Regions from separate parts of the Halalkalibacter krulwichiae genome, predicted to be linked through region 1. Evidence: a T-box and tRNA genes for the amino acid it is inferred to sense, from the RefSeq annotation. Region 1 holds a T-box; the other holds one or more tRNA genes.

Region 1 (15,660 bases):
ACATGTTTATACACCGATTTTAGGAAGCTCTGAACTTTATAAAACATCTGGACATTGGGAGCACTATAAAGATGATATGTTCCCTGTAATGGAACGTGACAATGAAGAATTCGTTTTACGTCCAATGAACTGTCCGCATCATATGATGGTATATAAGCAGGATATGAGAAGTTATCGTCAATTACCGCTTCGTATTGCTGAACTTGGAATGATGCATCGTTATGAGATGTCTGGTGCTGTTTCTGGTTTACAACGAGTGCGCGGAATGACTTTAAATGATGCTCACATTTTCTGTCGTCCTGATCAAATTAAGGAAGAGTTTATACGAGTCGTTCATTTGATTCAAGAAGTTTACAAAGACTTTGGCATTGAAGATTATAAATTACGTCTCTCTTACCGTGATCCTGAAGACAAAGAAAAATATTTTGATGATGATGCCATGTGGGAAAAGGCGCAAGGCATGCTACGTGAAGCGATGAATGAGCTTGGTGATATTGAGTATTACGAAGCTGAGGGAGAAGCAGCATTCTATGGTCCGAAACTTGATGTTCAAGTGAAAACAGCTCTTGGAAAAGAAGAGACGTTATCAACGGTGCAATTAGATTTCTTGCTTCCAGAGCGCTTTGATTTAACGTATGTTGGGGAAGATGGTCAACAGCATCGTCCAGTCGTTGTACACCGCGGTGTTGTTTCAACGATGGAACGTTTCGTTGCCTTCTTACTTGAAGAGTATAAAGGAGCATTCCCAACTTGGTTAGCTCCAATTCAAACACAAATCATCCCTGTATCAAACGATGTACATCTTGAGTACGCAAAAAAGGTACAAGAAAGCTTACAAGCTGTAGGAGTACGTGTTGAAATCGATGAAAGAGACGAAAAGCTAGGCTACAAAATCCGAGAAGCACAAATGCAAAAAATCCCATACATGCTTGTCCTAGGAGACAAAGAAATGGAAGCAGAAGCAGTCAACATCCGCAAATACGGCGAACAAGACTCAACATCTGTCCCACTTAAAGACTTTGTAACCCAAATGAGTACAGAAGCTAGAAAGTAAAAGAGATTTTCCCCACCAGGTCGATCTTTACCTGGTGGGGAAAATCTCGAAGCGATGAGCGGAGCCGCTGCAAGGTTTTAAGTCTTTTTGAGCGAACTTCTCAAAAAGACGCGCAGCGAGAGAAGCCATCGTCGCTTCATTGAAAATGCTACCGCCAGGTCGATCTTTACCTGGTGGGGAAAATCTCGAAGCGATGAACGGAGCCGCTGCAAGGTTTTAAGTCTTTTTGAGCGAACTTCTCAAAAAGACGCGCAGCGAGAGAAGCCATCGTCGCTTCATTGAAAATGCTACCGCCAGGTCGATCTTTACCTGGTGGGGAAAATCTCGAGAATATCGGTTTTTTCCGTATTTGGAAAAACCTCTATCTAACTTTATGAAAATAAGTCATTGCTTTCTAGAAGGTTAGGAGTTAAAATAATATAGGTCGAGCACTAAAAAGGATTTGACACCTTTCAGTGGGTATGTTATAGTCGTTTAGTAAACAATTAAACATTAGAAACAAAGCAAGAAGAAGCGCCCGCTTCTCACCTGATGACGCTATATGCAGTTTACAGGTAAAAACGTTTCATTTTTGGATAAATGGAATTAGTGTGGGCGTATTGCGCCCGCACTTTTTTTGTACTTAAATGAGGTGCAATATGCTAGTGTAATACATTGGCGATGCGGAAAAATTGCTTTGGTTCGTTAAAATCCTTTGGAGGTGGCTCACTATTAGTAAAGACATGTTGGTCAATGAAGGGATTCGTGCACGCGAAGTACGTCTTATTGGAGCAAACGGTGATCAAATCGGCGTTAAGTCAAAGCAAGAAGCTCTTGAGATGGCGAGTAATGTAAACCTTGATTTAGTATGTGTTGCTCCAAATGCGAAACCACCTGTGTGTCGTATTATGGACTACGGAAAATTCCGTTATGAACAACAAAAGAAAGAAAAAGAAGCTCGTAAAAATCAAAAAGTCATCAATGTTAAAGAGGTTCGTTTAAGCCCAACGATTGAAGACAATGATTTTAATACAAAGCTTCGCAACGCTCGTAAGTTTCTTGAAAAAGGAGATAAAGTAAAAGTTGCGATCCGCTTCCGTGGACGTGCTATTACTCACTCTCAAATTGGACGGAAAGTACTTGAGCGTCTTGCAAAAGAATGTGAAGATATTGCAGTTGTTGAATCAATGCCTAAGATGGAAGGGCGCAGCATGTTCTTAATGCTCGCACCTAAAGCTGCTGAAAAGTAATATCTTAAGCTATGTAACAAGATTAAAGGAGGACCTGAGTTATGCCAAAAATGAAAACTCACCGTGGTGCTGCTAAGCGTTTCAAAAAGACTGGTTCTGGGAAGCTAAAGCGCGCACACGCATTCACTAGTCACTTATTCGGTAACAAATCACAAAAGCAAAAGCGTAAGCTACGCAAAGCTGGAATGGTTCATTCTGGTGATTTCAAGCGTATCCGCTCAATGTTAACGTACAAAAAATAATTGATCGTTTGATAGAAGGAGGGAACTTCGATGCCAAGAGTAAAAGGCGGTTATGTCGCTCGTCGTCGTCGTAAAAAAGTTCTAAAGTTAGCTAAAGGTTATTACGGTTCAAAACATACATTATTTAAATCTGCACAAGGTCAGGTAATGAAGTCATTACTTTATGCTTACCGTGATCGTCGCAACAAAAAACGTGACTTCCGTAAATTATGGATCACACGTATCAACGCAGCTGCTCGTGTAAATGGTCTTTCTTACAGCCGTTTCATGCACGGATTAAAGCTTGCTGAAATCAATGTTAACCGTAAAATGCTTGCTGAACTTGCCGTAACTGACGAAAAGTCATTTGCACAACTTGCTGAAAAAGCAAAAGCAAGCCTTAATGCATAAATAATAAAAGCGCGGCATTTGTCGCGCTTTTTTATATAGGTTTAGGTCCTTACTAAAAAGGATAATTGGGGGATTCTATCATGATTCTAACTGTCTATTTGTTTGCAGTTAATTTACTAGCATACGTGATAATGGGAATGGACAAGGCCCGAGCGAAAAAAAGGCAAAGAAGGATAAGAGAGAAAACGTTGTTCTTATTAGCATTTTTTGGAGGAAGTCTCGGGATTTATGTAGGAATGAGAGCTTTTCGTCACAAAACAAAGCATAAAAGCTTTACAATAGGAATCCCAATTATCCTTTTTGCCCAAATAGCGGTACTCATCTTCATCTTACAGGTTGTCTCAGCATAGATTAATAAGAGAGAGGGGAGGCAAGAGCATGGAGGAGGGATTTATAGAGAGTTCAATGCAGTTCATTGAACAAAGTGGTTGGTTGGCTCCGTTCTTTTTTGTCATGCTCCATGTTTTTAGACAAGTGTTTTTTATCCCTGTTTTGGTCATTTGTCTTTTAGGCGGCTATTTATTTGGAACGCTTTATGGAGCCATATACTCTGTCATAGGCCTCACTGCTGTAAGTGTTGTTTTTTACGGATTAATATTTATTTTTCCAAGCATGAGAGAGAAACTATCAAAAGTAAAACAACGAATATTAAAAACTAGGCAGCTTACAATTCCGCAAATGATGATTATGAGATTGATGCCATTTGTTCATTTTCATATTGTTTCCTTGTATTTAATTGAAAAAACAAAAGATATAAAAACTTATTCAAAATATTCTTTTTTTGTCAGCATTCCGCCAGCTATTGTATACACAGCTTTAGGGGATATGATTCACGAACTTCCCTTAGTTGGAACGTTACTATTAGCCATTCTTCTAGCGATTCTATTTCTCTTTTTTAGAAAAAAGCGTACGAATATTAGGTGGAATGATTTTTTTGCAGTGAAGAAAACATAAATGCGGTTTAGAAATATTATAGGAATTAGAATGACTGATATAAATAAAAAAGGTGTGTACCAATGGGTCAAAATAGACCTGTGGTACACACCTTTTTTGCTAGCCATTAGCTAAGGTGAAATAAACGGAGGAAGCAAGAGTTCGTTATGTTAAATTGAACGTTCTATTTTTTCAGCAATTCTTTTATTGGACTTTTCCACTCGATCTTAGCATTGGGATAGCGTAAGTGGATGTCGTCTGTAATAAACTGGAAATCTTCTTTGCTAAGACCGGTTAATTGATCGATGTGCTTGGCCCATAAGTAGATAGATACAATTTCAAATGATTGATCGGTTGTTCCTAAATATTTTTCTCCCTCGAACATGATGCCTTTGTACGTAATCAGGAAATTCTTTCGAACATCTTTTTCATCATCAAATACAAAAAATTGCTTGCGCTCATGAGCTTGCTCTAATTTTCTTTTTGGATGAAACAAGTATTTAAAAGCAGAATAAGCAAGCACGAACAAAGCAATCAATAATAATAACCTAAATAAGATCACCATACGATAACCTCCTTATGAGGGACTTTTCATGAATGTATATTGATTTTGACATATTTTCTTTAAAGAAGTAAAGTCTTCTATTAAGTAATACGAATAACTAGTTAGTTGGTTGCAACTTTTTTTTAAAAAAGTGTCTTTTGTTTGCGACAACTTTAAAGAAAAACACGCTATAATAACGAGGTAGAGGAGGTTGTTTACATGGATATTCAAACACTGTTTAAAATTCAAAAACAATTGAATGAGCGAATAATGGTTGAACATGAATTGACTGGGCGAGATATGTTTCAAGAACAATTGCTCGCTTTTATTGTGGAGATAGGGGAACTAGCCAATGAAACCCGATGCTTTAAATATTGGAGCCGAAAACCATCTTCTGAACGTTCGATTATTTTAGAAGAGTATGTCGATGGGTTGCATTTTGTATTAACTTTAGGACTGACACTTGGTTTTACATCGGTAACTGTAAAAGAGACTTTTGAACAACATGAATCATTAACTGAGCACTTCTTACAAGTTTTGAGCTTAGCTAATACTCTGAAACAACAGCAAACGGACGTGAATTTTCAATTATTTATGGATACATTCTTTGCGTTAGGTTTTAAGCTAGGCTTTAGTTATGATGAAATGGAGCAAGCGTATTTAGAAAAAAATAAAGTGAATCATCAACGGCAAGACCAAGGATATTAATGATTAATTTGAGCAACGAAATAGTTTTTTGTATACTTAATGAGTAAGGACAATTAAGGAGGTATTAGGATGGCAAAACTTGATGAAAAACTTCAAATGTTAAAAGATTTAACAGATGCAAATGGCATTCCTGGAAATGAACGTGAAGCTCGAGATGTGATGACAAAATACATAACTCCATTTGCTGATGAAGTCACAACAGACAATTTAGGAAGCCTCGTTGCCAAGAAAACAGGAAAGGCAGACGGACCAAAGATTATGGTTGCTGGTCACTTAGACGAAATTGGATTTATGGTGACAAGCATTGATGATAAAGGATTTTTGCGTTTTCAAACAGTTGGCGGCTGGTGGGAGCAAGTCATGCTAGCGCAACGTGTAACAATCATGACGAAAAACGGGAATATCCCTGGAGTAGTTGGGTCGAAGCCGCCTCATATTCTAGCGCCGGAAGCAAGAAAGAAGCCAGTTGATAAAAAAGATATGTTTATTGACATCGGTGCTTCTAGTCGAGAAGAGGCTGAGGAATTTGGTGTGCGTCCTGGTGACTCTGTCGTTCCAGTTTGTGAATTTACTGTTATGAAAAACGAAAAATATTTAATGGCAAAAGCATGGGATAATCGGATCGGGTGTGCGATTGCGATTGATGTGTTAAGAGAGCTTCAAGGAGTAGACCACCCGAATACGGTTTATGGAGTAGGGACTGTTCAGGAAGAAGTAGGTTTAAGAGGAGCGCGTACGTCTGCTCATTTCATTCAACCTGATATCGGCTTTGGTGTTGATGTTGGAATAGCTGGGGATACACCTGGAGTCACAGAAAAAGAGGCACTTGCGAAGATGGGAGACGGGCCGCAAATCGTGTTATATGATGCTTCTATGGTCTCTCATAAAGGTTTGCGTGATTTTGTGACAGATACAGCAGATGAACATAATATTCCTTACCAATTTGACGCAATGGCGGGTGGAGGAACCGATTCAGGTGCCATTCATTTAACTGCAAACGGTGTTCCGGCGCTGTCAATCACAGTGCCAACTCGTTATATTCATACACATGCAGCTATGCTGCATCGTGATGATTATGAAAACACGGTGAGACTAATCGTTGAAGTAATTAAGAAGCTTGATACAGAAACGGTTGAAAAAATAACTTTTAACTAAAAAAAGGGGGCGTTTCAAAAGGTCTAGTTTTAACCTTTTAAAACGCCCCCGAAATTTTGAGCTTTAGCCTTAAAAGAAGTCGTTGCCTTATCTCAAGGCGCGTAGCGACTATGAAACAGCCTCTTACTTATTGCAATCCTTGACTAATTTGTTGGCAAATAGCATCTTTGTCTTGCTCGTTTGCGTTTTTCCAATAAACTTCGAATAGTACACCTAAACCTGGAAGCATTTTTTCTTCTCCTCGCTGAATCGCATCAACAATTGTTGCCTCAACTTCTTGTTCAGAGCTCCCTTTAATATTAGACATAATCGCACCACGTAAATTAAAACTCATCTTGTCATCCTCCTTGTTGTGAGTGAAATAATTATTTCTATTTGTAGTATGCATCAGCATGGACTGGATTATGACGAAAAAAATGGGTATGATGGATAAAATGAGAAAGAGGAATTAAAGGAGTAGAGAATGAAACGAATTGATTCAGTGAAAAATGAACATGTCAAACGTTGGAAGAAATTAAAAACGAAAAAAGGTAGAGAAACGACTGGACGTTTCTTAGTCGAAGGGTATCATCTAGTTGAAGAAGCAATGAAAGCAAAGATGGTTGAATATGTCCTTGTGACTGAGGAGGCCGATCAACAGTCATTAAAAGATGAAGATATCATTATAGTAAGTGAGCAAGTGCTTAAAGAGCTCTCTGAAACAGAAACACCACAAGGAATTGCAGCGGTTTGCATTTTACCGAATGAGCCAGACGTAGAGAGATTAGAAGGGCAATACTTGCTACTAGATCGAGTTCAAGATCCTGGGAATTTAGGGACGATGATTCGAACAGCCGATGCAGCGGGAATGACCGGGATTATATTAGGTGAGGGAAGTGTTGATGTATTCAATAGCAAAGTCATTCGTGCGTCTCAAGGCTCTATTTTTCATTTGCCGGTTATAAAAGGCAATTTAGAAGAATGGGTAAATCGAATGAAAAATGCAATGATTCCAGTATTTGGAACAGCCTTAAAAGAAGCGAGTTCTTATACAGCTGTTGAGCCACTGGAGCAATTTGCCTTAATAATGGGAAATGAAGGAGAAGGACTTGCCCCATCCCTATTAGAGCTTACTGATCAAAACATTTACATCCCGATCCATGGCGAAGCAGAATCACTTAACGTAGCGGTAGCGGCTGGGATTTTGCTCTATTATTTAAAGAGTTAAGGTGAAAGAGAGTTGCATCTGTTTCCAACATTCTCTATAATAAAACAATCAAATGTATATTTTACAAATGCAACGAAAGAGAGTAGTACGTTTTTAGCCACCATGCAGGGAGAAAATGCCTTAGACTGGAAGCATTTTTATGGAAGGGGAAACTGAATTCACTCTGGAGCAGACACTGGACCACAAGTGAGACTTGTGAAGGTGTTCCGGTTTTAGCCGTTACAGCAATGAAGATAATAGTGTATAAGTGTATTTTTATGTACATTATTAACTAAGGGTGGTACCACGAGTCTTCGTCCCTTTTGCGGGAGCGAAGGCTCTTTTTTATTTTGTTTACATAAGGAGGCATTCAAATGCGTGAACGATTAGAAGCGTTGCGAGATGAAGCGTTAGCAAAAGTCGCTGTCGCTGAAGATGTAAAAGCATTACAAGAAGTTAGAGTTGCTTATTTAGGAAAGAAAGGCCCAATTACAGAAGTACTTCGTGGAATGGGGAAGCTTTCAGCAGAAGAGCGTCCACTTATCGGTCAAATGGCTAATGAGGTTCGAGATGCGATTAAAGCAGAAGTAGAACAAAAAGAACAGCAATTAGAGCAGGCTGCGATTGAAAAGCAATTAGCGAATGAAAGCATTGATGTCACACTGCCAGGTCGCCCTGTAGCAAGTGGATCTACTCATCCATTAACGGCTGTTGTCGAAGAAGTAGAAGAGGCATTTTTAGGGTTAGGTTTCTCAGTTGCAGAAGGTCCTGAGGTAGAAGTTGACTACTATAACTTTGAGGCACTTAATTTACCTAAAGACCATCCTGCCCGTGATATGCAAGATTCCTTTTACTTTACGGAAGAGTTGTTGCTTAGAACGCATACATCTCCTGTACAAGCGAGAACGATGGAGTTGCATAAAGGAAAAGGACCTGTGAAGGTTATCTGTCCAGGGAAAGTATTCAGACGTGATGATGATGATGCAACCCATTCTCATCAATTCATGCAAATTGAAGGGCTGTATGTTGATGAGCATGTTCGTATGAGTGATTTAAAAGGGGTGCTTGAACAATTCGCCAAATCTTTCTTTGGAGAAGATCGTTCGATCCGATTACGCCCTAGCTTTTTCCCATTCACAGAGCCTTCTGTTGAAGTAGACGTTTCGTGTGGAATGTGTAATGGCAAAGGTTGTCGCATTTGTAAACAGTCTGGGTGGATTGAAGTGCTTGGAGCTGGAATGGTTCATCCACGAGTATTAGAGATGAGTGGATTTGATTCAACTAAATACAGTGGCTTTGCTTTTGGTATGGGGGTTGAGCGACTGGCAATGTTAAAGTATGACATTGATGATATTCGTCATTTCTATACGAATGATGTACGTTTTCTAACACAGTTTAAACGGGTGTAAAGGAGGAGTTACGATGTTAGTTTCATATAAGTGGTTACAAGATTATGTAGATGTAAAAGAACACTCAGCTCGTGAGATTGCTGAGAAGATGACTCGAGGCGGAATTGAAATTGATTTCGTCCATCAATTAAATCAAGGCATTTCTGGTGTTGTGGTTGGTTTTGTTAAGGAATGCCAGCAACATCCAAATGCAGATAAATTGAATGTGTGCCAAGTAGATATTGGTGAAGAAGAGCTTGTTCAAATTGTTTGTGGAGCTAAAAATGTTGCCGCTGGTCAGCATGTCGCTGTTGCAAAAGTTGGAGCTGTTCTCCCTGGCAATTTCAAAATTAAAAAAGCAAAGTTACGCGGGGAAGCTTCTCACGGAATGATCTGTTCCTTACAAGAGCTTGGCATTGATAGCAAATTAGTACAAAAAGAGTACTCAGAAGGCATTTATGTGTTTCAAGATGAAGTGGAAGTGGGAAGTGACGCACTTGCTGCTTTAAATTTAGACGATGAAGTATTGGAACTTGATTTAACTCCAAACCGTGCCGATTGTTTAAATATGTTAGGAGTTGCGTACGAAGTTGCAGCATTGTACGAAAAAGAAGTTACGCTTCCAACGATTGAATTACATACAAATGAGGAAAAAGCTTCAGATTACATTGATGTAAAAGTAGAAGCAACAGAAGACAATCCGTATTACGGCGCAATCATTATTAAAGATGTAAAAGTCGGTCCATCTCCGCTTTGGTTGCAAAATCGTTTAATGGCTGCGGGAATTCGTCCGATAAGTAATGTTGTAGATATTACTAATTATGTCTTGCTTGAGTATGGTCAACCATTGCATGCTTTTGACTATGATCGTTTTGGGTCAAAAGAAGTGGTCGTTCGTCGAGCGAAGAATGGAGAAACGATTGTCACTCTTGATGATCAAGAGCGCACGTTAACAGACGATCACCTTGTTATTACGAATGGAAAAGAGCCTGTTGCGATTGCTGGTGTAATGGGTGGAGCGACTTCTGAAGTCCATTCGGAAACAACGACTGTGTTACTTGAAGCAGCCTATTTCAAAGGTTCAACCATTCGTAAAGCTTCACGTGATCTAGGGCTTCGCAGTGATGCGAGTACAAGATATGAAAAAGGTGTAGCACAAGATCGTGTATTAGCAGCAGGTAGAAGGGCTGCAGAGTTAATCGCGGAATTAGCTGGTGGAACCGTGGTTTCTGGGGTTGTCGAACAAGACATCTTCTCCTATGAGTTAGCTACAGTCGACCTTGATGTCACGCGTGTCAACAGTCGTCTTGGAACAACGATTTCAATAGAAGACGCTATGTCATATATGGATCGTTTAGGCTTCACGTATGAAAAAGAAGACGAGGTATTACATGTTACGATTCCATCACGTCGTGGGGATATACAAATTGAAGAAGATTTAATGGAAGAAGTAGCAAGATTATTTGGTTATGACAACATACCGACAACCTTACCAGTTGGAGCAACCATTCAAGGAGCTTTAACGGATTACCAAAAGAAAAGACGTCATGTGCGAAGAGTACTAGAGCGTTCAGGTCTATCACAAGTAATTACGTACTCTCTAACTAATCCTGAAAAAGCAAAAGGGTTTGCTTTTGAATTGACTCATACGCCTGTAACATTGGCGATGCCAATGAGTGAAGACCGAAGCACGATGCGTACGAGTTTGATCCCACACTTATTTGATGTGTTAAGCTACAATGTTAATCGTAAAAATCAGGATGTGCATGTATATGAGGTTGGTTCAATCTTCTTAAGCGATGAAGAGAAGTTAACGAATCAACCAACTGAAAAAGAAATGGTTGCAGGTGCTTTAACGGGGATGTGGCTTGAACACGGCTGGCAAGGAGAGAAGAAGCAAGTTGATTTCTTCTTAGTAAAAGGAATCCTTGAAAACTTATTCCGTGAACTAGGAATTGATAATGAGATTTTATTTGAACAAGCGACGCTACCTGATTTACATCCTGGAAGAACTGCTCTTATTAAATTAAATGGTGAAGAGATAGGCTTTATCGGTCAAGTTCACCCATCTAAACAAAAGGAACTAGATTTAAAAGAGACTTATGTATACGAGCTTCAATTAGAAACATTACTTAAGCATGAAGCGACACCGGTTGTATATCAAACCCTTCCAAGGTTCCCTGCGATGGTTCGTGACATCGCTCTTGTGGTAGACAGTCATCGCTCTGCTGGAGAAGTAGAGGCAGTCATTCGCTGGGCTGGTGGAGATCTACTAAAGAATGTTCATCTGTTTGATTTATATCAAGGCGAACATATGGAGGAAGGAAAGAAATCACTTGCCTTCTCTCTAACGTATTTAGATCCAGAGAGAACGTTAACGGACGAGGAAGTAACGAAAGTTCATAACGAAGTGTTAAAAGCAGTGGAAGAGCATGTAGATGCTACTTTAAGAGGATAATGTTAAATAGAAAAAGAAGGGATCTTTACTGATTCCTTCTTTTTTTCTTAACACAATGAATTTCTCTCATTATACAGTGTTCGTAGGAGAATATGGAGATTACGATCAAGACATTTCCAAAAATTCTTCTAAACGATTGTTTCCTTAAAACTTCCTTCATGGTATGATAAAATGTAGAATTTTAAAAGATCATGTCAGCTAAGAATTTGGCTTGTAGATAGGAGGCTTCTCCGTGTCAAAACGAAGCGAAAAGCAGCGGGTCACGGTTTCTATATATGGTCAACAATATACAGTTGTCGGTCAAGAGTCTCCCTCCCATGTAAGGGAAGTGGCTCAAACAGTTGATCAAAAGATGAGAGAAATACGCAAACGAAATCCTTATCTTGATACTACACGTTTAGCTGTATTGACAGCTGTAAATATTGTTGATGATTATATAAAAGTAGTCAAAGAAAACGAAGAGTTGAAAGAAAAAGTGAAGCAACAAAGAACGACAGGAGACGAGTAATATGTTAAGCTTTCTCATTCTATTTATCTTATTTTCAAGTTTCTTTATTGGTAGAAGAAGAGGTTTTATTCTCCAAGTCATTCATCTCATTAGTTTTGTTGTTGCCATTTTAGTTGCATATACCTACTTTGGAGAATTAGCTACCTATATTAGGCTCTGGGTTCCATATCCACAGTTCTCGTCGGATAGTACAGTAGGGATGATTATTAATACGTTTAATGCTGAAAGTGTGTATTACTCAGGTATTGCATTCGCTATTCTATTTTTTGGAACAAAAATTGTTCTACATTTATTAGGATCGATGCTGGACTTTCTTGCACACTTACCAATCTTAAGATCTATCAATCAATTGTTCGGAGGAATCCTTTGTTTTATTGAAGCATATTTAATTATTTTTGTTTTGCTTTTTGTCGCGGCGCTCTTACCAATTGATCTAGTTCAAAATGCAATGCAAGGCTCTATAGTCGTCCAAGTAATGTTAAACCATACTCCATTTTTATCTGAGTGGTTGAAACAATTATGGGTTAGTAATCAACTATAGGAAACAGAATGAGTGAATACATGAAGTCTGATCAACATGTGCGAACAAGCTACATGATTTGGGTCAGACTTTTTTAACGCTTCTAGAAGTTTTTCAATGAGAAAACTGAACGGAATGAGTGTGAGAAACATTTGAGAATATCTCAACGTCTTCCTATACCTGTGTTTTTCTTATTAATTGATTTTAGACAGTAAGTATCGGTATGATGGGGAAAGAAGAAAGGACGGATTATAATGAACAAAAAAGATGTGATTAAGCAACTTGAGATGATTGCCACTTATTTAGAGATTAAAGGAGATAATCCCTTTAAAATATCTGCCTATCGAAAGGCAGCCCTTGCGCTTGAAGCAGATGAAAGAACATTAGACGAAATCGAGAACCCAGCTACATTAAAAGGAATTGGCAAAGGAACAGCGGAAGTCATAATGGAGTTAAAACAATCGGGTAAATCGACTTTGTTAGGAGAATTAGCAGCTGAAGTGCCAGCTGGTCTCCTTCCTTTATTAAAACTCCCTAGTTTAGGGGCAAGAAGATTGGCAAGTTATATCAGGAATTACAGGTTGTTGATATTGAAAGCTTGAAACAAGCTTGTGAAGCGAAAGAAGTTCAAAAGCTAGCAGGGTTTGGCAAGAAGACAGAAGAAAAGATTCTTATCGCAATTAAAGAAGCGAGCGAAAGGCCTGAGCGATTAGCTCTGCCAGTTGTCCTTCCACTGGCAGATGCGATTGAAGAGGCGTTAGCTAAAATGGACGGAGTCGAACGCTTTTCAAAAGCAGGAAGCTTACGAAGAATGCGTGAAACGGTAAAGGACCTTGATTTTATTATTGCGACTACTGAACCAGAAAAAGTAAGGAATCAATTATTAGAGCTCGATTCTATTAGTAAGGTCATAGCTAGTGGCGATACAAAAGTATCTGTAGAAATCGCAATTGACTTTCCGATATCAGTCGACTTTCGCCTTGTAAAACCGAATGAGTTCGCAACAACTTTACATCATTTTACTGGATCAAAGAATCACAATGTGAAAATGAGACAGCTTGCAAAAAAGCGCGGTGAAAAAATAAGTGAGTACGGCGTTGAAAATGTTGAAACAGGTGAAATCAAAACGTTTGCAACAGAAGAAGAATTTTTCGCGCACTTTAATCTCGAATGGATTCCTCCTGAGGCTCGAGAGGATCAAGGAGAAGTGGAGAAATCATTTACTTATGTGACTAACGAATGTATAAAAAGTGATCTGCATATGCATACGACTTGGAGTGACGGAGCTCATTCGATTGAAGAGATGGTTGAAGCAGCTCGCGAAAGACGGTATCAATATATTGCAATTACTGATCATTCGAAGTACTTGCGAGTAGCCAATGGATTAAGTGTTGAACGCTTAAAACAACAACATGCCAAGATTCGAGAGTTAAATAAAAAGTATGATGATTTTACGATTTTAACAGGGATTGAAATGGACATTCTTCCTGATGGTACGCTTGACTATGATGATGACTTGCTACAAGAGGTTGACTTTGTCATTGCTGCCATTCACTCATCATTTCAACAAGATCGTGAAACGATTATGAAGCGATTAACAACTGCGCTAGAAAGCAAACATGTTGACTTAATTGCCCATCCAACAGGTCGAATACTTGGTCGTCGTGATGGCTATGATGTGGACGTGGAGTTATTAATTGAGCTAGCCGCCAAAACCAATACAGCGCTGGAGCTCAATGCTAATCCTCACCGCTTGGATTTGGCTGCACATTGGTTGAAAAAAGCAGAAGAAGCGGGAGTGAAAATTGCGATTAATACAGATGCTCATAATAAGGAATCTTTAGAGTTAATGTCTTATGGAACGGGTGTAGCAAGAAAAGCGTTGCTTAAGCCAGATACGGTCATGAATACATGGACGTTAGAGCGTTTGCAATCATTTTTAAAACGTCATGAATAAGGACGATAGAGAAGGAGTTTAACCATATGCAACGAGTTTTACGAGTGTTGGAATTTGAAAAAATGAAAAAGCAATTGCTCGAACATGTGTCATCTTCTCTAGGTAGACAAAAGGTTGAAGAGTTACAACCCTCTACACAATTAGAAGAGGTACAGAAATGGCAGTATGAAACGTCAGAAGGAGCAAAAATATTACGTTTAAAAGGGCAAGCGCCCCTTGGTGGCATTTCAGATGTTAAAGCTCATGCGAAACGCGCCCAAATCGGTGGAGCACTTGCTTCGCATGAGTTAGTGGAAGTAGCAAGTACGATCTATGGGGGACGTAGACTAAGAAAATTCATCATAACAATGGTTGAAGAAGAAGAGATTGAATTGCCTCTTTTATATGAATATGCCAATAAGTTAGAGCCATTAACTGATGTCGAACGAGAAATTAAACAATGTATTGATGATAATGGTCATGTTATGGATTCAGCAAGTCCAGAGCTTAGAACGATACGCTCACAAGTAAGAAGTTATGAGTCCTCTGTCAGGTCAAAACTTGAGAGTATAACACGTTCATCAAGCTCACAGAAAATGCTTTCAGATGCGATTGTAACGATTCGAAATGATCGCTTTGTCATTCCTGTTAAGCAAGAGTATCGAAGCTCATTCGGCGGAATTGTTCACGATCAATCAGCTTCGGGTGCGACACTTTTCATTGAACCTCAAGCCATTGTGCAACTAAATAATCAATTACGAGAAGCAAAGGTGAAAGAAAAGAAAGAGATTGAAAGAATTCTTGCCCATTTATCAACACAAGTGGCTGAAGTGGCCGAAGAACTTCTGTCTAACTTAACTATTTTGGCTGTTCTTGATTTTATTTTTGCCAAAGCTCGCTATGCAAAACTTATTAAAGCAACAGAACCAAAGCTTAACGAGAAAGGGTTTCTCTATTTAAAAAGAGCCCGACATCCGCTTTTAGACCAAAGTGAGGTCGTACCGATTGATGTAGAATTAGGAGATTCGTATCGTTCACTCATTATTACCGGTCCAAATACCGGAGGAAAAACGGTCACATTGAAAACAGTCGGACTACTAACGTTGATGGCTCAATCTGGACTACATGTTCCTGTTGAAGAGGAATCTGAAGTAGCTGTATTTAAGCAAGTCTTTGCTGATATTGGTGATGAACAATCAATTGAACAAAGTCTAAGTACCTTCTCTTCTCATATGACAAATATTGTCGATATATTAGATAAAGTGGACTTTCAAAGTCTTGTTTTATTTGATGAGCTTGGGGCAGGTACTGATCCAACAGAAGGAGCAGCTTTAGCGATTTCGATTCTTGATGATGTATATAATCGTGGTGCCTGTGTTGTAGCAACGACTCATTATAGTGAATTAAAA
Region 2 (15,660 bases), 1.2 Mb from region 1:
AAAGATAAATGAAATAGGGAGCACCTAAAGTGGCAGTAAATACACCAGCTGGAACAATGGATGGCAAGAATAACGTACGCCCAATTAAATCCGCCACCATAACAAGAATCGCTCCTATTAAAGCAGAAACAGGCAACAATGAACCGAACGAGGAGCCAACAAGCTTACGGGCTATATGTGGTGCCATCAATCCTACAAATCCAATACCACCTGCAAAGGCAACAGCTGTCCCTACTAAACCTGTACTAATCATTAAAAGAATAAGGCGATGGCGCTGAACGGGGCTACCAACCCCTGTTGCAACATCTTCTCCTAGAGCTTGGACATTCACATTACGTGACGAGATAAAAGCCAGAATTAACAATACAAGGGTTACTGGAAAGAGGACATTTATATCTTCCCATGTCACGCTATTTACGCTTCCTGTAATCCAAATATTCGCTTGACTTGCCATATAGATTGGACCTAATACCATAAACATAGTTGTCCCTGCCTGCATCAAGGCCGAAATCCCTATTCCTATCAGAATAAGTCGAATAGGTGTTACACCGTCCTTCCAAGATAAAAAATATACAGCAGCTGCAACAAGCGAAGCTCCAACAAATGCCACAACAGGTAGCCAATTTACACTAACAATTAACGAATAATTTTCATCACTAAAAAGCCATAAAAAGGCCACAACTGCCATACCCGCCCCTGCTGTTACTCCTATTGTATCTGGGGACGCTAGGTGATTTCGGATCATGCCTTGGAGAATTCCCCCTGCTACAGCTAACGCCATTCCGACTAACATGGCAGCAAATATTCTTGGCAATCGAAACTGATTAACGACGAGCTGTTCTAGCTCCGTCCCCCCTCCAAACAATAGACTGACTACTTTGAATGGGTCGATTTTAACTTGGCCTAAACCAATACTTACAATAAAAATGACTAAAGTCATAATAATAAGGACTACTAATTTTATAAGGGCATTTTTATCTAAAAGCAGGGATACCTCATCCTTACCTATGCGAATGCTACGATATCCTCTCATCCTTTATTAAACCCCTTCCTTGCAATATAAATAAAATATGGTGTTCCTATTAAGGCCGTCATTACTCCTACTGGTACTTCTTGAGGCATCACAATATATCTTGCTCCTATATCTGCAGCCAATAAAAGTACGCCCCCTAGAATACCAGCAAAAGGAACTAACCATCGATGATCGGTCCCTATTAAACTTCGTGCAATGTGAGGAATGACAATACCAATAAAACCAATCGGCCCTGCAACTGCAACAGATCCCCCGCAAGTAAAATGACAATAACACCTACCGTTAGCTTTAATAATCCAACCTTTAACCCTAATCCTTTTGCTACATCATCCCCCATGGCCATTACATTCATCATCGGAGTCATAATGAGAGCTAGCAACCATCCAAGGAATAAGTAAGGGAAAACGAAAACTAAAATCTCCAGCTTTCTCCCTTGAATTGATCCCGATAACCAAAACAAGACTTCATCAAGAGCTGCTTCATTGGACACCAAAATCCCCTGTGTAAAAGAGGAAAATAATGCTGTTATCGCTGCTCCAGCAAGTGTTATTTTCATTGGTGTTAACCCTTGCCTACCTACACCTCCAATAAAGTAAACGGCTAGCGCAGCAATCGCAGCACCTAAAAATGATACCCATGTAAAGATGCTAAGACTTGAAACGCTAAAGACAGAAAGTACAAAAACTACCGCAAAGCTTGCTCCAGCATTGATCCCTAAAATGCCAGGTGATGCTAGCGGGTTTTTAGTCAAGGTTTGCATGTACACACCTGCTATTGCAAGAGAAGCACCTACGCTTGCTGCAATCAAAGCTCTTGGTAAACGTACCGTTTGAATGATTAAATGCTCATTGCTTCCATCAAAGGAGGTAAAAGCTTCATAAGATAACCTAATCGATGTATTGGTGTACCCCAAAATAATACTCATTCCCATTAATAAGATGAGAACAATTGTAACGATTACAAATTTTAATATTCTTTTTCCACTCAACATTTTATCCATTTCAATGATCCATCCTAATCAATATATATTAATAGTTTAGGAGATATTGGTAATACAGTCAATGATAATGAAAATTATTATCATTTAATCATTGACATTTTTTTCATCCCACTTTAAGATAATGACATAGTTGAAAATGATTATCAATAGCAATTATTAAAAATGCCAGGAGGTATCAGAAATGAAAAGTAAATCACATTTATTATTTTCAACTCTCGCAATCTTATTATTCTTTGTATTAGCAGCTTGCGGAAACACAAATAATAAGACTTCAACAGGAGAAACAGAAACAACAAAAGAAACTGAAGTTACAAGTTATTCAGTAGAACATGCGATGGGTACGACTGAAATACCAGAAATTCCAGAACGTGTCGTTATTTTAACAAATGAAGGAACAGAAGCATTATTAGCACTAGGAGTTACACCTGTAGGAGCTGTAATGTCTTGGGACCAAGATCCTTGGTACGAACACATTAGTGCTGAAATGGAAGGCGTTGAAGTTGTTGGGGATGAAATTGAAGTAAATATTGAAAAAATTGCTGAGTTACAACCTGACTTAATTATCGGAAATAAAGTTCGTCAAGAAGCAATATATAGTCAATTAACTGCAATTGCTCCAACCGTTTTTGCTGACGATCTTGCTGGTGATTGGAAAATCAACTTTGAACTATATGCAAAAGCACTAAATTTAACTGAAAAGGGTCAAGAAGTAATAGCTAAATATGATCAAAAAGTAGAAGAATTGCAAGCGACGCTTGGAGATAAGGTTAACCAAGAAATTTCAGTTGTTCGCTTTAGCTCTCGTCCTACTCGTATTTACTACACAGATTCTTTCTCAGGTGTTGTATTTGACCAAATTGGCTTTAAGCGTGCAGCTCACCAAGAGAAACTATTTACTCCAGATAATAAAATGGGAAATTTCGCAGTTGAAGTAGATAGGGAATTAATCCCTGAAATGGATGCAGATGTATTATTTTACTTTACATATGCCGATTCAATCGCAGTTGAAGAAGAATGGACAAACGACCCACTCTGGAATAATCTAAATGCTGTTCATGAAGGCAATGCTCACAAAGTTAGTGATATTATCTGGAACACAGCTGGTGGTGTACTAGCTGCTAATATCATGTTAGATGAAATTGAAGAGATTTTTACTGAGGAATAAATTAATATAATGAACAAAAGGTATGGAATAAGTTCCATACCTTTTGTTCATTTGTATACTGATTATACTTGGCATTCCATATTTTCTGTATAGAGCCTAAGACCTAATAAGGTTTTCAATTAAAAAAGTGTAAAGTTTGGAACTAACCATACATAGCCAAGATTATTCTCACCATAAAACAATCAATTGACCTTTTTTGTGTTAATAGATTTTAAATGGTTTACCGTTATTTATGATACGGTTCACCCCGATTAATCCGAAAAGCACGATAAACTTGCTCTAGCAGCACTAGTTTCATTAATTGATGAGGAAAAGTCATTTTAGAAAAGGAAAGCTTCTCATTCGCTCTCTTCATTACATCATCACTTAGTCCAAGTGAGCCCCCAATGACAAATGCTATTTTGCTTTTTCCGTAGGTTGCTAATTTATCTAGATTGTCAGCAAGTTGCTCTGATGAAAGCATTTTACCTTCAATAGCAAGAGCAATCACATGTGTATCGGGGTGTATTTTCATGAGAATCCGCTCTCCCTCTTTTTCCTTGATCTGTAACATTTCCGCTTCACTTGCTTGCTCTGGAGCTTTTTCATCTGCGACTTCAATCATGTCTATTTTCGCATAACCACTTAATCTCTTGGCATATTCCTCTATTCCCTGTTTTAGATATTTCTCTTTTAATTTTCCAACTGTTACAACTTGGATATTCACAATGTGTATAACCTCCCCAAACTTTATCCACAGCAGTTATCCACATATCAACAGCGTGAATTTCTTTTATGGATTTATACTGTAGATGGCTTCGTTTTCACAAAAACTACAAGTTGTGGATAAACTCTCTTGTTCTTCTTTTACTTTATCCACGATTGGAGCTGCTTCTTGCTCATCTACAGTCATATCTATTGCTAAACCAATATGTTCGTCACATGCATAATACATTGATTGAAACATCCTTTCCATTTTAACTTATCCATTATAGCATACCCACTTATATAGCTATGGATAAAACTTTTCTTCAAACGAAACACACAAAAAAAGAAGCAACAACACATATCGTTGCTGCTTCCACACACTCTCACTTAAAAACTTTGTTGCTCTGCTAATGATACCATTAAGGTCTCTTTTGAACCATTACGGTAAATTTCTAGCTTAACTTCATCTCCAATTTTCCGTTCTGTATATAAAAATTTACGTAGGTCATGACTATCATTAATTTCCTCATCGTCAATTGAAACAATAACATCATACTCTTGGAGTCCAGCACGTTCAGCTGGTGATGTTGGCGAAATACTTGTGATGACGACTCCACCTTTGATGTCATTTGGGAGTTTTAATGTTTCTTGCCAGTATACACTTGGAATTTCACCAAGTGAGCGAATTCCCACTCCCAACTGCGGTCTCCGTACTTCTCCGACCATTTCTAGATCCTCAATAACCGGAACTGCAATTTGGGTAGGGATCGCAAATCCAATTCCTTCAACAGAACTCTGAGCTATTTTCATTGAATTAATACCAATTACTTGTCCTTCAATATTAATAAGAGCTCCTCCACTGTTACCAGGGTTAATAGCAGCATCTGTTTGAATGACTTCAGCATGCCAGTCAACCTGTCCATTTCCTGTTAAATCAACAGGTATGCTTCGCTCTTTTGCACTAATGATTCCTTGTGTCACAGTACTCGAAAAGCGTAATCCAAGTGGATTTCCAATTGCAACAGCTGGCTCTCCAACACGAAGCAGATCTGAATTTCCAAACTCAGCTACTACTTCAACATCACTGCCGTCTATTTCAAGAACTGCTAAGTCAGTAATGACATCACTCCCAAGCAAAGTAGCGGGAATCCTCGTTCCATCGGCTAAACTCACTTCAATTTCATTAGCTCTCTCAATCACATGATGGTTCGTAACTACGTATGCTTTGTCTCCACTCTTTTTATATATGACACCTGAACCTGTTCCTTCTGCTCCTTCTTGTGAAAAGAAGTTAGCTTGCTGCATATTAATGACACCTACAACAGCATCTGACACTTTATCAACTGCTTGTGTCACATCTGAATTCACATCATAACTAATCGTCTGTGAAATCCCTTCTTGCGGAGCTTCTTGTTCTGGCAATCCTGATAATTCACTCTCAGTTGTATGTTGATAAGGTAATAGGCCAATATTCACAAGCAACGGGGTTGAAAACAAGACGACTAACCCACCAATTACAGCTCCAATGAAAGCAGATTTTCCCGACCCACGGTTGGGACCTCGACGTCGATTGACACTTTCTGTTACGTGTTCATCATAGTAACCCATTCGTATTGACACCATCCTTTTTTATCTGTAAGAAATGTATTGTTATTGATTTTTATTATAATTATTTTGAACTCAAATTCCAGTAATAGGACGATTTTCCCTTTATTTTTGATACTTTTTCTATAATTGACAACAATGATGACGCTAAATCATGTGACGCAAAAGAAAGAAGGACTAAATCGTTAGAAATCGATTTAGTCCTTCTTATCTCTTTACGAAACCACAGTCAAGGCCGTTGGCTGATGAGGATCGGTATCATATAATTCAAATTGTTCCCCTACAGCCATCCCTTGTTCTTTTAACACTTGCTCTACTGATAGTCTAGCTAGATCTTTCATATTGTTATCTAAACTTAAATGAGCCAAATAAATACGACTTGTCTTGTCACCAATACATTCTGACAAAGCCATTGCTGCATCTTCGTTTGAAACGTGGCCAACATCACTTAATATACGGCGCTTAATGCTCCAAGGATATCTTCCCATACGAAGCATATTTATATCGTGGTTCGATTCAAAAATAAACATATCCGCACCGCGAATCGTCCCTTTTATGCGCTCACTGACATAGCCCATATCAGTTGCTAAGACGAGCTTCTTATCTTCATGATGAAAGGAAAAAAACATCGGTTCTACTGCATCGTGAGAGACACCAAATGACTCAACATCAAGATTCCCAAATGTTTTTACTTCATCCGTTTGAAAGATAAATTTTTGATCTGTAGATAAATTACCTAGCTGTCCGTCCATTGCCTGCCATGTTTTCTCATTCGCATAAATCGGCAGGTTATGCTTCCTTGCAAAAATTCCGACCCCTTTTATATGATCAGAGTGTTCATGACTAACAAGTATTCCTGTTAATTCCTTAGGGTTACGGTTAATAGCTTGAAAAAGCTCATCCATCTTTTTCCCACTTAACCCTGCATCTATAAGTAAACGCTGCTCATCTGTTTCTACATATACAGCATTGCCGGTACTGCCACTTGCCAGTACACTAAAGCGTAATGTCATCTTACATTCCCCTCTTCCAATGTTACACTAATACTAAGTAAGCTGCTGGACGGTGCCTCCTGTCGCATGAACAAGATAGACTTCTCCATCCACTGTCACACGCCACATAGGTGCAAACACTTGAACATCACCTGTTGGACTAAAAAAGCTATAATATCCAAACTGCACATTCGTAATAGTCTGATTCATACGAATAAGTTGATCATTAAGCAAAATTTCAATTGCCTTTAAGCTAGACAGAATTTCTCGGTCCTCTCCCTCTTGCTCCTCAAAATGAAACAACCGTTGTTGGTAACTGATAATTTCTTGGTCTTCATTTAAATGCAAAACAAGTGGTTGATCATCAAACGTATAGGCGATTTTTTCCCCATACGCTTGGTAAAAATGCATTTGTTTCTTCTCTTGATCATAACCAGCGTAGCGATACTGATCTCCTTGAAACACATATAACGTCAGAAACTGTTCAATTTCTGATCTTGTTTGTTCTTGTGAAAGACTAAATGGCTCTTCTATCGTTGAAAAAGCCGTGTACTCGTCTAGAAGTTCAATCTCTTGATCATCGATTACCGGAAATTGCTCAACATCAAATTCAACTAACTTCCCAATAACAAGCAAACCAGATGAATCTTCTTCTGGAAGCTCCTGTTCGATGGTCACATTATTTTCCCTTAGAACCTCTTGAATGGTTGCTTCTGTAATCATACTCAGTTGATTAACATTATGCGTTTCAATTAGTTGCCACGTTAGGAACGTATTGATAAATAAGAAGGTTATAATGAAGATCGACTTCGTTCTACTCCAATCCATTAGAACCCCCTTTGTCCTCTTCAAATGTCACCTTTTGCCAACGGTTTCCATAATGGATGAACCAGTGTGGTTCCAATGTAACAAATGATGTATTTCTTATAATCATTTCATAGCCAATCACAGCTTTTGATAACCTTGTATCGATAAAAAATTCTGGCTCCTCTAAGCGCTCTAAAAGTTCTTGCCCAGATGGTAATTGAATACGATCACTGACATCTATTGGCGCATGATCAAGTGCAAAGAGAGGCCTACTGTAGTGAACAATTTGATTCCCAGAACGACTTACATTAAGCGCCATTGAACCTGTCCCATCCATACTCAATATTGGATATCCATTTACATCAAGAAGAAACTCCGCCTCATCCCTCAGATCATTGGAACGCCAAGACGAAAGGAGATAATCGTCTGACCACCCACCATGGCTATTAATAAACTCATAGCTATTTTGGATAATATGCTTGCTATTACGTTCTTGCGTTTCAATAAAGATCGGATTGATATACTCCATGAACAAACCATTATCTTGCAGCGTAATGATACGGTTCCCATCAGTATAAGAATCCTCTCCATCTGACTGTTGATAATACTTAACAGAGCCCGGATCCGTAAAGAGTGTTTGCTTATAGAAATTAATCGATAATGGGACAGTTTGAAAGGATAATCGTGGTGCAGTAATTGGTTCTGTTGGAATATATACCATTTCATTTAGCATCGTAGTTGCATCTCGTGCAATAACTGGTCGAACAGCTTTGTATTCTTCAAATAAATCAAAGAAAGCATGTAATTCACCAACCGGAAAATCTGTTTCTAGTTCGATAACCCGTTCCTCTTCACCTGATAGCCATTGCATATGAACTTCTTTATTTGAACTTATATAGAGGAACATTCGATTTACGTTTGTAATTGGAACAACCAACTCATTCTCATTTGTTTCAAACAGACTGAACAATAAATCAGCCGGTATTGCTGCTGGGAAAATAATTTCAACACCTGGCCCTTCAACACTCTTAGGAAAAGGGCCTGTTGCTAACAAGTCAACCTCATCCAAATTCGAACGGAGGAGCTTGTTATAAAGTTTATCAAAACTTTCGTCACGTCTCGGAATCATAGCAAACTGATCGCTTTGATGGACAACAATTTGCTCTGGCTTTAGTACATCTTTCAACTTACGTTCCTCTCGTTCTTCATTGAGCGAATCACTCGGGACATATCTTTCTGTATCATCGAGAAGGGCAATCTCTGGTTGATACGTGTAAAGTTGCCATGTTAAAACAACACTGATCGTAATTAACACGATCAAAATGGTTGTCTTAATATGCTCATAGTTCATGCTCTCCCTCCTGATCATTAGAAAAAGGTAATGTGATATGAATCGTTGTTCCTTTTCCATACTCACTTTCAACCCAAATGTCTCCATTATGAGCTAAGATCAATTCCCTTGCGATAGCAAGTCCAAGTCCCGTTCCTCCGACACTTCTTGCCCTTGCCTTATCAACACGATAAAAACGATCAAATATCTTCGCTTGACTCTCCCTTGGAATCCCCATTCCTTGGTCGGATATACTAATTTGCAAATGCTCTCCTCTTTGCAGCATTTGAACTTTGATATCTCCGCCTTCAGGAGAATATTTCATTGCATTTGAGATCACATTATCTAGAACTTGTGTTAATTTATCAGGTGCTACCTTCACATAGACGGGTGAATTGGCAATTTTTCGATTGAAACGAATCTTTTTATCTAGAGCAATCATTTCAAAACGATCAATAATATCATTTAAAAACGATCCAATATTAATAATTTCAAAGGATAGTTGATAATCAAGGCTGTCAATTTTAGATAGCTGTAGCAAATCGTTTACTAGCCGGATCATTCTCTCCGTTTCGTTTTGAGTAACATTTAGAAACCTCGGACCAAGCTCTTTATCTTTCATTGCCCCATCCTCTAATGCCTCTAAATAGCTCTTCATTGTCGTTAATGGTGTTCTCAACTCATGGGAAACGTTAGCGACAAACTCTCGACGTTCTTGTTCAATTTTTTGCTTTTCAGTCACATCGTGCACAACAGTAATCAGTCCATTTATCGGCCCATTTTCCTCTTGGATAACGGAAAACTTCGCCTCAAGCAAGTACTCCGCTTCATCGTCACTAAAATCGAGCAGCAACGGGTCGGGGAAGTCATATAAGTCCTGTAAAATAACTGTTTCTGGCAAGCGTAAGATCGTTTGAATAGGCTCTCCAAGCCCAGAGTGGCTTGATAAATTCAACAATTCTTCTGCCCTGTTATTCATTAAGATAATGCGGCCATTTTTATCTGTTGCAATGACTCCGTCCGTCATATGGGTTAAGACGGATTTTAACCGTTTTTGTTCACGATCACGTGTCACGGTTGCTTCCTGGAGCTTCATTGTAAGATCATTAAACGATGTTGCCAATTGCCCTATTTCATCGCCGCTGTATACTTTTACTTGCTTGGAGAAGTCTCCTCGACCCATCCTTAGGGCTTGTCTGCGCATATCAACAATAGGACCTGTCATCGTTCGCGCGAGCAAAATAACAAGAACAACGGAAATAGCAAGCGCAATAAAGGTTCCACTTAATAAAATACTGTTAATTTGTCTAATCTGACCATAAATCTCTTCCATTGAAGCTTCAATATATAAAGCTCCGACTGGCCCATCATCTGACTTAATGGGAACAGCAAGAACTCTCATCCTATGACCTGTTACTGGATCACGTAACACAGCTTCATCTGGTGAACCTAACAATGCTCGTTTTACTCGAACCTCTGTTGATTGCTGTCCAATAATATGCCTATTCGATAAGTTAGACGTATAGACAACGACACGATTTTGATCAATAACCTGAACTTCAGAATGATCAATTGAAAAAATATCACGGAGCATCGCATTGAAATTTGCTGTAATTCCACTTCGATCATCTTGATTATTAGTCATTTCCTGGGCAAAGTTATAAGCTAATAAGTTAGCTCTTTCATCTAGCATTTCAAAATAATTACTAACAAGCTGACTTTCCAGTTGTCTAGCAAAATAAACACCGATAATTTGCATCGCAATAAAAATGAGTAGTACATAGATGATAATTAGTTTGAATTGGATCGACTTAAAAAAGCCAACTTTATTTTCCATTAAGATTGCTCCTGTTGCTCAGGCGAAGATAAGTAATACCCCACCCCTCTACGTGTAATAATCCAAACAGGATAACTAGGATTATCTTCAACCTTTTCACGAAGTCTACGAACGGTTACATCAACAGTCCGGACATCACCAAAGTAATCATATCCCCATACTGCTTGAAGCAAGTGCTCTCTCGTCATTACTTGATCAAGGTGCTTAGCTAAATAATGAATCAATTCAAACTCACGATGAGTCAACTCAATCGCTTCCCCCCGACGCTTCACCTGATAAGCATCAGGATAAATTGTTAAATCACCTACCACAATTTCCTTTTGTGTGTTCGCTTCTTCAGCAGCCGTTGCTTTATGACGCCTTAAGTTTGCTTTCACGCGTGCAAGCAACTCACGCGTACTAAATGGCTTAGTTACATAATCATCAGCACCTAGCTCTAAACCAAGCACCTTATCGATTTCTGAGTCCTTTGCCGTTAGCATAATAATGGGAATATCAAATTGTTTACGAACTTCTCGACAAACTTCCATTCCATCTTTATGAGGCAACATTATATCTAATAAAATAAGATCTGGTTCTTCCTTTGTTACAAGCTCTATTGCTTCTAAACCATCATAAGCACAAATAACATCATAACCTTCTTTTTCAAGGTTAAATTTTAATATATCTGCAATTGGTCTTTCATCATCTACAACTAAAATACGCTTATCCATTGGGCAGATCTCTCCCATTCTATTTAGTCTTACTTCACATTCTAACATATGAAGGCGTTCTTCTGTTACCTTAGCCAACGTTAAAAATCGAGGATAACTCTATGAAACATTTCCCACTATTACACAGGAAAGAACCTTTTAGAGTCAGCCTCGATTTACCTATCTTAAATAATCCATTGGATTTTTCAATTGTCCTTTTTCATAAACTTCAAAGTGCAAGTGGATACCTGTAGAGTTACCAGTTGACCCCATCACACCAATTTTCTGTCCTTTTGTTACTGTTTGTCCAACTTCTACATCAATGGAGGCTAAATGAGCATAGAGCGTCTCAACTCCATTATTATGATTAATACGAACTAGATTCCCATAACCACCTGAGTAGGTCGCTTGAGTAACAGTCCCGTTATCAGCTGCAAGGATATTATAGTTACTTGGCCTAGCGATATCAATTCCTTTATGGAATCTACCCCAACGATTTCCTTGATAACTAGAAATATATCCACCAACAGCCGGCCATCCTAGCTGACCGGAACCACGTGAAGGCATTTCCTTTGTTCCTTTAGTTACGATGCGTTTCACCGGTTCTTTGGTTACTTCTTCAGATAAGACTTCACGTTTTACAACGTGACCATTCTTTTCAGTGATTTCATACTCTATCAATTGTGTTCCAGGCTGTCCTTCTTGCGTGACTTTAGTATCACCTTTCCACATTGAATCATCTTCTCTTTCTTCTGTCTCATAAGCAATCTCTTCTTCTACTAGACTGACCTTTGTTGAATAAACTTCTACTAATGGTTGATAAGCAGTAACAAGAATCTCTTGTCCCACTCTTATTATACTATCAGCATCTAGGTCTTCATTTAAATCAATCAGTTCTGATGTAGTAAGGCCATGGTCATTAGCAATTGAACTTAACACATCACCTTGTTTTACTTGATAAGATTCTTCTTCTAGTACACCTTTGTTTAGCTTTTTGACAGCTTGTTTCACTGATACGATATCGTCTGGGGCTACTAATACTTCTTCTTCTGTAATATCCTCTGTTAGTACAATATCTGTAATAACTGTTTCACCAACATCTATATGATCTAGATCTTCCTCTTCTAAAAAATGTTCGTAATCATCTTCTTTTACATATTGCGTAATTAAAGCTTCAACCGCTTTTTCCGCTTCTGCTTGAGAAGGTAAATAGACAGCTGGTTTCTTATCAATGACAAGCGTAACCGCTTCTGCTTGAACGGTTAACTTTTCTTCTAACTGAGTTAGTACATCACCAGCTTCAGAGCCCTCATCAAAAATAAACTCAGGAATCACCTCAACGTTTTCGCCAACTTGTAAAGTAAGATCAGGGTAATCTTCTGCATGAGAGTCAATCAACTCTTCAATCAAAGTATAAACCGGCTCATCATCTAGTAAACTTCCAATATGTTCCCCTTCAATATACACATGATAAATAATATTTATGGACGAGTCCTCTTCTGCTGAGGCGCTCGGCATATATAATGCAAAAACAGATAAAGCTAGTAAAGTAATAATAAATGTTTGAAGTTTGAATTTTACGGGTACCTTAATACCAATAGAACACGTATTCATTTTTTCCTCCTAGAAACAACCAATGTCAAAATCCACAATCATTTGACATTAGCTAACATACACTTCTACATAATTCGTCAACCTTTCCCATTCTAACATAACCTTCTAGCAAATGTACTTATCTATTAAATTGAAAATAGATTGATACCTTTTTGTAATACTCCTGTCATAAACATGGTTAAATTAGGTAAATATTTATTAATAAATAAAAAACCTGTATGGAATATCCATACAGGTTTGAGTGCCGGCCAGAGGACTTGAACCCCCAACCTACTGATTACAAGTCAGTTGCTCTACCAATTGAGCTAGGCCGGCAAATGGTGGCTCAGGACGGAATCGAACCGCCGACACATGGATTTTCAGTCCATTGCTCTACCAACTGAGCTACTGAGCCGCTTATAAAAGTGGCGGTCCGGACGGGACTCGAACCCGCGACCTCCTGCGTGACAGGCAGGCATTCTAACCAACTGAACTACCGGACCAATATTAAATTAGTGGTGACCCGTACGGGATTCGAACCCGTGTTACCGCCGTGAAAGGGCGGTGTCTTAACCGCTTGACCAACGGGCCACTTTATAAAAGTGGTGAGCCATGAAGGACTCGAACCTTCGACCCTCTGATTAAAAGTCAGATGCTCTACCAACTGAGCTAATGGCTCTTATTGTAAAACTTCAATTAGCTCAAGTAGATTACCGATCTTTTATTAAGAGACGATGAATAATTATTAACTAATTTTTTGAAGTTTGTTTCTCTTCACTAACTTGTTCTCTTAGCGACAAGATTTATATTAACATAGCTTTTTTTGTTGTGCAAGTATTTCTGTAAGTTTTTTTAAAAAAACTTACAGACGTTTATAAGTGGCAGTGACTCCGCTCGCTACTCGTCCTATGAGAAGACCACTCATAGGACTTTTAAAACATGTAGCGGCTTCGTTCACTGCGTCGGTTTTAACTAAAAAAGGTAAAGTGCGACCTTTTTTAGTTAAAACCTATGCAAATACTCCACGAACTAGGTTTGTTTGGTTGCGGTCTGGGCCTACGGAGAAAATGGTTAATGGAATGCCTGTTAATTGGGATACTCGCTCAATGTAGTGACGAGCATTAGCAGGAAGTTCGTCTAACGTTTTTACTCCTGTGATGTCTTCTTCCCAACCTGGAAGTTCTTCATATACTGGTTCACACTCAGCTAGAACTTTAAGACTTGCTGGGAATTCTTCAACGACTTCACCACGGTATTTATAAGCTGTACAAATCTTTAATGTTTTAATACCTGTTAAAACATCAATTGAGTTTAATGATAAATCCGTTAATCCACTTACACGACGAGCATGACGAACAACCACGCTATCAAACCAGCCTACACGGCGTGGACGACCAGTTGTTGTACCGTATTCTCTTCCTACTTCACGGATTAAGTCACCAATTTCATCATGTAATTCAGTTGGGAATGGACCATCACCTACACGTGTCGTATAAGCTTTTGAGACACCAACAACATGATTAATTTTAGAAGGACCTACACCAGAGCCAATTGTAACTCCACCTGCAATTGGGTTAGATGACGTAACGAATGGATAAGTACCTTGATCAATATCAAGCATAACCCCTTGAGCGCCCTCAAAAAGCACACGACGTCCTTCATCTAACGCATCATTTAAAACGACAGACGTGTCAACTACGTATTTGGCAACCTGTTGGCCATACTCATAATACTCCTCTAGAATTTCTTCCTTTGTAAACCCGTCAACTTCATAATATTTCTCAAATAGACGGTTCTTTTCAGCAAGGTTACGTTCTAGCTTTTCTTCAAAAACTTCTTTATCAAGTAAATCGGCCATACGGATCCCAATACGAGCTGCTTTATCCATATAAGCTGGCCCGATTCCTTTTTTCGTTGTACCAATTTTGTTAGCACCTTTACGTTCTTCTTCAACGATATCTAATTTCAAGTGATAAGGAAGAATTACGTGTGCACGGTTACTAATACGAAGGTTGCTAGTATCCACATTACGCTCATGGAGGTATGCTAACTCTTCGACAAGTGCTTTCGGATCAATAACCATACCGTTTCCGATTACACAGCTTTTGTCTTTATAAAAGATCCCTGATGGAATTAAATGAAGCTTGTATTTCTCTCCATTAAATACAATCGTATGTCCTGCGTTATTTCCACCTTGGTAACGGGCAACAACTTCAGCCTTTTCAGAAAGATAATCAGTGATCTTTCCTTTCCCTTCATCACCCCACTGTGTACCAACAACAACAACTGATGACATGTAATGCACCTCCATTAACTACTATAGCTAGTTTATCTATTTCCAAAGCTAATGATAAGTATACCAACTACAAAAACGAACGTCAATCAAAAACACGAACATTAACGAGATCAACCGGCTCATTTGTTCGTTTAAAATTGCAGCATTGCAATAAAAAAAGGATAACCATTCTAACTTTGGTTATCCTCTTCCTATTTTAAGCACCTGGAGGCATATCTCGTTCATCATGTCGTCTATCTAAATTCACGAATTTATTATATTCCTTAACAAAGGCTAACTCAACCGTTCCTACTGGACCATTACGTTGCTTAGCAATAATAATTTCAATAATATTTTGGTTTTCCGTCTCTTTATCATAATAGTCATCACGATATAAGAAAGCAACGATATCAGCATCCTGCTCAATACTTCCCGATTCTCGAATATCAGACATCATTGGACGTTTATCTTGTCTTGATTCAACTCCACGTGATAACTGAGACAATGCAATAACTGGAACTTCCAGCTCACGTGCAATTTGTTTCAGTGTACGGGAAATCTCTGAAACTTCCTGCTGTCTATTCTCACCCGCTTTTCCGTTTCCTTGAATAAGCTGCAAGTAATCAATCATAATCATGCCTAAA

The links. The T-box of region 1 lies ahead of pheS (phenylalanine--tRNA ligase subunit alpha). A T-box ahead of a tRNA ligase gene usually reads a tRNA of that ligase, here a tRNA-Phe.
Region 2: it has a tRNA-Phe gene. The T-box ahead of pheS (phenylalanine--tRNA ligase subunit alpha) is inferred to sense a tRNA for this amino acid. The anticodon was not compared.

The regions. Positions count from the first base shown of each region.
Region 1 covers NZ_CP020814.1:3,360,267-3,375,926, reverse strand. Annotated here, with positions in the region: partial or broken gene thrS (threonine--tRNA ligase) at 1-1,054, shown strand, start outside; ribosomal protein L20 leader region at 1,554-1,677, shown strand; gene infC (translation initiation factor IF-3) at 1,777-2,283, shown strand; gene rpmI (50S ribosomal protein L35) at 2,325-2,525, shown strand; gene rplT (50S ribosomal protein L20) at 2,556-2,915, shown strand; gene BkAM31D_RS17015 (DUF1294 domain-containing protein) at 2,996-3,265, shown strand; gene BkAM31D_RS17010 (TVP38/TMEM64 family protein) at 3,294-3,869, shown strand; gene BkAM31D_RS17005 (sigma-w pathway protein ysdB) at 4,033-4,413, opposite strand; gene BkAM31D_RS17000 (dUTP diphosphatase) at 4,612-5,100, shown strand; gene BkAM31D_RS16995 (M42 family metallopeptidase) at 5,170-6,255, shown strand; gene sspI (small acid-soluble spore protein SspI) at 6,383-6,589, opposite strand; gene BkAM31D_RS16985 (TrmH family RNA methyltransferase) at 6,719-7,462, shown strand; T-box leader at 7,526-7,766, shown strand; gene pheS (phenylalanine--tRNA ligase subunit alpha) at 7,816-8,850, shown strand; gene pheT (phenylalanine--tRNA ligase subunit beta) at 8,864-11,287, shown strand; gene zapA (cell division protein ZapA) at 11,505-11,795, shown strand; gene BkAM31D_RS16965 (CvpA family protein) at 11,797-12,336, shown strand; partial or broken gene polX (DNA polymerase/3'-5' exonuclease PolX) at 12,564-14,272, shown strand; gene BkAM31D_RS16955 (endonuclease MutS2) at 14,299-15,660, shown strand, end outside.
Region 2 covers NZ_CP020814.1:4,569,030-4,584,689, forward strand. Annotated here, with positions in the region: gene BkAM31D_RS23145 (FecCD family ABC transporter permease) at 1-1,033, opposite strand, end outside; partial or broken gene BkAM31D_RS23150 (FecCD family ABC transporter permease) at 1,030-2,033, opposite strand; gene BkAM31D_RS23155 (ABC transporter substrate-binding protein) at 2,215-3,198, shown strand; gene rlmH (23S rRNA (pseudouridine(1915)-N(3))-methyltransferase RlmH) at 3,425-3,904, opposite strand; gene BkAM31D_RS23165 (CxxH/CxxC protein) at 3,971-4,153, opposite strand; gene BkAM31D_RS23170 (S1C family serine protease) at 4,273-5,493, opposite strand; gene BkAM31D_RS23175 (MBL fold metallo-hydrolase) at 5,706-6,503, opposite strand; gene BkAM31D_RS23180 (two-component system regulatory protein YycI) at 6,537-7,310, opposite strand; gene BkAM31D_RS23185 (YycH family regulatory protein) at 7,297-8,640, opposite strand; gene walK (cell wall metabolism sensor histidine kinase WalK) at 8,630-10,456, opposite strand; gene yycF (response regulator YycF) at 10,456-11,169, opposite strand; gene BkAM31D_RS23200 (M23 family metallopeptidase) at 11,329-12,762, opposite strand; tRNA gene BkAM31D_RS23205 (tRNA-Thr) at 13,005-13,077, opposite strand; tRNA gene BkAM31D_RS23210 (tRNA-Phe) at 13,081-13,156, opposite strand; tRNA gene BkAM31D_RS23215 (tRNA-Asp) at 13,168-13,244, opposite strand; tRNA gene BkAM31D_RS23220 (tRNA-Glu) at 13,258-13,332, opposite strand; tRNA gene BkAM31D_RS23225 (tRNA-Lys) at 13,345-13,420, opposite strand; gene BkAM31D_RS23230 (adenylosuccinate synthase) at 13,751-15,037, opposite strand; gene dnaB (replicative DNA helicase) at 15,234-15,660, opposite strand, start outside.